Regions from separate parts of the Latilactobacillus fuchuensis genome, predicted to be linked through region 2. Evidence: riboswitches for the same ligand, from Rfam matches in the RefSeq annotation. Region 2 holds a riboswitch; the other holds the start of a gene.
What was found. A riboswitch is a leader RNA that binds a small molecule or an ion and turns the genes downstream of it on or off. The one in region 2 is predicted to bind thiamine pyrophosphate.
Positions count from the first base shown of each region.

Region 1: another riboswitch for thiamine pyrophosphate. It lies ahead of thiM (hydroxyethylthiazole kinase); the one in region 2 lies ahead of tenA (thiaminase II).

Region 1 is NZ_LT984417.1:1,973,447-1,976,629, forward strand. Features, by position in the region: gene nagE (N-acetylglucosamine-specific PTS transporter subunit IIBC) at 1-897, opposite strand, end outside; TPP riboswitch at 1,132-1,238, shown strand; gene thiM (hydroxyethylthiazole kinase) at 1,310-2,110, shown strand; gene thiD (bifunctional hydroxymethylpyrimidine kinase/phosphomethylpyrimidine kinase) at 2,112-2,924, shown strand; gene thiE (thiamine phosphate synthase) at 2,917-3,183, shown strand, end outside.
Region 2 is NZ_LT984417.1:1,039,707-1,042,889, reverse strand. Features, by position in the region: gene LFUMFP_RS04925 (DUF805 domain-containing protein) at 1-219, opposite strand, end outside; gene thiW (energy coupling factor transporter S component ThiW) at 295-804, opposite strand; gene tenA (thiaminase II) at 801-1,475, opposite strand; TPP riboswitch at 1,586-1,675, opposite strand; gene LFUMFP_RS04910 (NUDIX domain-containing protein) at 1,712-2,206, opposite strand; gene folP (dihydropteroate synthase) at 2,218-3,183, opposite strand, start outside.

The sequences.
Region 1 (3,183 bases), 930 kb from region 2:
TACCCCTGTAAAGAATGAGGCAAAACCAGCAGCTAACATTAATGAAGCTGTTGCTTTTTTACGTTCAGGACGCGCATTTTTATAAATCGCATACGCCCCAGCTGGTAACCCAAACATCATAACTGGGAAGAAACCAGCTTGATACATACCGGTCTTACCAACAATGGCCGTCCCGTTAGCGATCGATTTAGCACCGCCTAAAAAATTCCCGATATCATTAATATTCGCAACGTCAAACCAGAACACTGAATTCAACGCATGGTGTAACCCGGTTGGAATCAATAAACGGTTGAAGAACCCGTAAATCCCAGCCCCGGCCCAACCAAGATTAGAAATTGCTTTACCAAAGGCCACTAATACGGTGAAGACTGCTGGCCAAACGAAGTATAGGATGGCTGAAACAACGACCATGGCAGCGGCGGCCATAATCGGTACCAACCGTTTCCCACTAAAGAAGGACAGCGCCATCGGTAACTTCACGTTATGGAATTTATTGTACATGGCAGCAGCAATTAAACCGGCCAAAATCCCAATTAAGACGTTCCCTTCAATCTTACCAAAAGCAGGATTGACTTTAGCGATGTCTGATAACCCTTGCATCGCTTGAACTGAAGCAGGTGCTAAGATGGTCTTCGGTACTAAGAAAGCCACCAAACCAGCTAAGGCTGCGGCCCCATCTTGATCCTTCGACATCCCTAAAGCTAAACCGACGGCAAATAGTAATGGTAAATTATTTAAAATCGCGCCACTACCACCGGCTAAGAAAATCGTGAAGATGTTAGCATTTGAATCGCCATTGCCAACCCAGTTAGCAATCCCCATTAAGATGGCAGCTGCTGGTAATACGGCAACTGGTAACATCAATGAGCGACCCATTCGTTGTAAGTAATTTTTCATTGCGAATACTCCTTTATTTTTCAATGTTTTCATTAAACCATTAAATTTAGCCATAAGCAAGCGCTTATATTTTGGTATGGACCTTTACAGACGGCGTTTAAAGCGGTTTCTTAATTTAAAAAAATATCGGTCTATACCTAATGAAAGAATGGTTCTTTAAATAAATTGTTTTCAATAATTATAAAACGGTTGCAAAAACGACGGCATCCCGTATACTAAGGGTACAATTAAATCGCTTTGCACTAGGGGTGTTCTTTAGAAGAACTGAGATAGATTGATTCAATCTAATCCCTTCGAACCTGTAAGTTCAGACTTGCGTAGGAAAGTGCTCCCTTGCTTATTTGTTAAGCCACTTTTCTATGCCGTCGTGCAGCCAAAAGTGGCTTTTTTGATATTCTAAGGAGGCTCTACCATGAATCAGACCTTATTGAACCAACTGCGGCACACGAATCCAATTGTGGCCAACATCTCGAACCACGTGACCGTCGACCAAGTCGCCAACGTCCAAAATGTGATTGGCGCGTCGCCCATTATGTCCAGTGCACCTGAAGAAGCGGCCGATATCGTTGCAATTGCCCAAGCGATTACCGTTAACATCGGTACGCTCGCCCAACCCCAGATTGATCAGATGGTCACGTTGCTGCAAGCCGCGTATCAAATGCACAAACCGGTTGTCTTAGACCCGGTCGCCGTCGGTTCCTTAACGTATCGTCAAGGGGTGATCGATCAACTACTCACTTTAGGCACCCCCGATATTATTCGCGGAAATGCCGGTGAGATTGCCTATTTTGCTGGAATTGACTGGCAAGCTAACGGGATTGATGCCGGTAGTGGTCAAGCCGACATCGTTGATTTAGCACAACAAGCCGCTCGTAAACTGAACACTACGATTCTATTAACGGGTCCAACAGACGTGGTCACCGATGGCACGCGTGTTACCCAAATCTTCAACGGGACCCCGCTTTTCCAAACCCACGTCGGCTCTGGTGATATGTTAACCGGCGTTTGCGGTGCGTTCGTCGGCATGCTACCTGACGATCCTTATCAAGCAGCCGTTGCCGCAGCCACCACTTTTGCCGTCACGGGTCAATTAGTCGCTGAAGCGATGCCACAACCGTTACCTGGTAGCTTTTATCCGCAATTATTAGACCGTTTGTTCACGGTGACGACCGAAGAAATCAGTCAAAAAGCCCAATTAAAGGAGTCCAATTAAGATGAACGACTTCCCACAAGCCTTAACGATTGCTGGTTCCGATAGTGGTGGCGGTGCTGGCATGCAAGCTGACATTAAAACGATGCAGGAACGCCACGTTTTTGCCACCAACGTGGTCGTCGCGATTACCGCTCAAAATACACTCGGGGTGCAAGACAGTTTCCCGTTACCCCTTGAATTGATTACTAAACAATTTGAATCGTTGGCAGCCGACTTCCACATTAAAGCCTGTAAAACCGGTATGTTAGCCGATGCCGCACACGTGGCGGCTGTAGCCGAAAATTTACGGCGCTTTGACTTTGGCCCGCTGACGTTAGACCCCGTCATGATTGCTAAGGGTGGGGCCGCACTTTTAACCGAGGATGCAATCACGACTTTACGCAACGAATTATTGCCCCTCGCAACCGTCCTGACGCCCAACTTACCCGAAGCCGAAGTCTTGATTGGTCAATCCGTTAAAACGCCAGCTGAGTTCAAGTTAGCCGCTCAAATCTTACAAAAAATGGGCGCGCAAAACATCATCATCAAAGGTGGCCACCAAACGGCGGAACAACAAGCCAACGATTATATTTTATACGCGGATGGCAGTGATGAATGGCTGTCGACACCCCGGATTGAAACGGTCCGAACGCACGGGACCGGTGATACGATTTCAGCTTGCATCACGGCGGAACTTGCCAAAGGCACGCCCTTAAAACAAGCGATTCGGATTAGTAAAGCCTATATTCAAGCGGCAATTGCCAATCCGATTGCCGTCGGTCACGGCCATGGTCCGACCAATCACTGGGCGTATCGGGAGGTTGAACATGACTAATATTTCCCCGGAAATACTCCAAACCTATTTAGTGACTGGCACCCAGGATACCGGCGTCGCCCAATTCTTACCGACATTAGAAGCGGCACTTAACGCTGGCATTACTTGTTTTCAATTCCGCGAAAAAGGTCCGAATAGTCTGCAATCAGCAGCTGAGATTGAACATTATGCCCGCCAAGCTCAGCAACTTTGTCGGACTTACCAAGTCCCTTTTTTCATTGATGATCGATTAGAACTGGCCTTAACACTCCAAGCTGAC
Region 2 (3,183 bases):
GAGCCAGACGAGTCCTAAGATGAGTGCAAAAATCATTGAATTCGCGTTCCATGCCATTTGATAATCACCACTGGCATTAATATATTGAGACTGATTCGTTCCAAATGCGTATAGACCGACGATAATATAATTAATAATAACGGCCCACCAATACTGTACACGCGTTGCAGTTGCATCAAAGACAAACATTTTTTGCCAATAAGCACGATAGTTTTGCATCATATAACCTCCTCTATAATTCAAGGATAGCAAAGTGCCAGCAAAAACGCGCTGATTATGCTCATGAATAACTTATCATTTCGATTGGAATACTGTGCGACTTTTTTGGAAAATCGACGTTTCTTTTAATTTATACAAGACTAACCACGCAACAACACTCCCGGAAATCGCACCCCCTAAGAATCGTGGGGTATAAACCAACCAAAATAAACCGTTTGAACTTCCTGTAAACCAGACCATAACGGGATACGATAATAAGGAACCGATGATGCCAGTGCCAAAAATTTCACCACCAATCGCGCTACCAACCTGACCGCTAATCTTATAACCCAATCCGGCAAATAGTGCCCCAAATAATGCCCCGGTTAAGGCTAATGGCGGAATCCCTAGTAGCACCATTCGTAATATTGCGGTCATCAACGCCATAATCGTGGCGTATAATGGCCCCATCAAAACTGCGGCCGTAACGTTTAAGACACTCGACATCGGCGCCATCCCTTCAATTCGAAATAAAGGTGATAAAATCACATCCAGTGCAACCATCATCGCCAGAAGCGTTAACCGTTTAATTCGTTTTGATTTCATTGGACTGCCCCCGCTAACCATTGTTCTTGACGGTAAGCCATTTCCCAAAAATGATATTCTAATTGGCTGCTGCGCACAAAAGCGTGTACCATTTGTTCTTGATCCAGCGGACTGCTAGCCGCGTACAGCCGATTAAGCACCTGACCAGTCGTCTGAATTTCAGTCTGTAATTCATCAGTCGCATACGTCTCAATCCAGCGTTGATAATAAGGATTTGGTGACGTCCTTTGACTAAGCGCTTGACCGACATCCCCATATAGCCATAAACAAGGGTACAAACCCGCCGCCGCAATTGCGGTATTATCAATCGTCAATTGTCGATATAAATGTGCAATATAGTGATCCGTTGTGGGGGCGACCGGCGTTTGGGCTAATTCGTCAGCCGTGATCTGCAATTCTTGAAAAAATTGTTGGCGAACAAGCGCTTCGCCACTTTCTAAATCGGCCGCACCAGTCAGCATTAACTGTTTTAAGGCCGAATCTTGACAACGATCAGCCACTAACTGATGTAATCGGCTGAACGCTTGTAAATAATAATGATCTTGTATCAAATAGTAGCGAAAACAGTCCGCGGATAACGTTCCTGCCTGTAGTTCAACAATAAACGGGTGTTGCAAACTCCCAGTCCAATAGGGTAATGTCGCTTGTTGCACAATCTTAATAAATGACATAGTGCCTCCAATTCAATTGATTCGATTCACGTCTGAGGCTAACCAACGCCACTAAAAAGACCCGTCAATTCATATGAATTGACGGGTACCAAAATAAGCTCGTTTAATCGTTAAACGACACGGCATTTCCCTGCGCTAGTACTAACTATATCAGGTTCAATGGGTATAATCTCAGCTTGTAGGCACCCCAGATGTGTTATTCAATTGTGTCCTAAGTATACCATAGATGAAAACGATTACGTATTCAATAGTTCAAAATAATGTTGAAACTCCACTGGCGCATCAGCCCTCGAGACCCAACGCGTCGACAGTTCCGCCGTCTCCGCAACTTGAAACGTCGGTTGAACCCAATAACGACAATCAATATGTTGGTGCGCTGACTCATGCTTGACCGGATTGGCCGGAATATTAATCAGATTGATATCAACTAAGATCGGATTAACCCCGGTTAATCCCGTTTCTTCCAGCAACTCACGCAGCGCTGTCGTGCTCGGTGCTTCTTCGTATTCAACATGCCCCGCCGGCAATAACCATTGGTGCAAATAGGGGTGTTTGACCATCAATAATTGATCGTCCCTAAAAACTACGGTACTCGCTGATAAATGTAATTCAGCATTTAATCCGCGATAAAATGGTGGTTGCTGATCATTGACTCGTTGCTCAATTTCTTGGTATTTAGACGGGTCATTAAATGCATAGTTTTTTAACGCTAACGTATGCAATTCTGCCACTAGCGCGGTCCTCATTTAGCCGCCATTAATAAATTAGCTTGTTGATAACCTTGAAATAAATGCAGCATCTTTTTTGTCGCTGCCACATCGTGGACCCGTAAAATACGGGCGCCTTGTTCAACCATTAATTGTTCGAATAACAAGGTGGCCGTCAACCGTTCCACCATCGGATAATCAAATTGTTTCTCCATAAAACTTTTGCGCGAAATGGCCGCCATTAACGGCGCTTGATACTGAGTTGTCGGTTGGATACTCTTAATCTTAAATAAATCTAATGACGCCGTATTTTGCGCGTTCGAAAAACCAACCCCCGGATCCAATGCAATTTGCGACCGTGTTAGCCCGGCATGTTCCAGTTCAGTCAACGTTTCCTGATAGAATTGGTCTAACGTCGTAAATGTATCATCCGTAAAGTGGCGACCGTTATACATCGTCACCACACTAGGCCGGTGTTGCGCAACCACGGCTAACTTCGCAACTTGATTAAAACCATCAACGTCGTTCAAAATAGGTACACCACTCATCACTGACCGACGCATCACCTCGGCATTATTAGTATCAACCGCCAAGATGGCAGCCGGCCATTCCTGCTGAACCGCTTGAATAACCGGCGCGATCCGTTGCCATTCTTCATCCGGCGTTAATTCTTGATACCCCGGTCGAGTTGATTTACCGCCAACTTCAATCACTGCTGCCCCATTGGCTAAATCGGCTTCGATTTTAGTCAGAATTGGCCCTAACTGCTGACTAGGTTGCCCGTCATAAAAAGAATCCGGCGTACAATTGATAATCGCGTAAACAATTGGGTTGACGGTTAAATCGAATTTAAAACCGGGACCCGACCAAATTAATTGTTTGCCCTGCATCATTTTCTGTAATGTTTGATGGACTTGGCCAAAATAAAACGACCAACGTTGCTGTAATCGATTTAATTGAAAAATGGTAAACTGACCAAACCATTGGTCCTCTAATTGTTG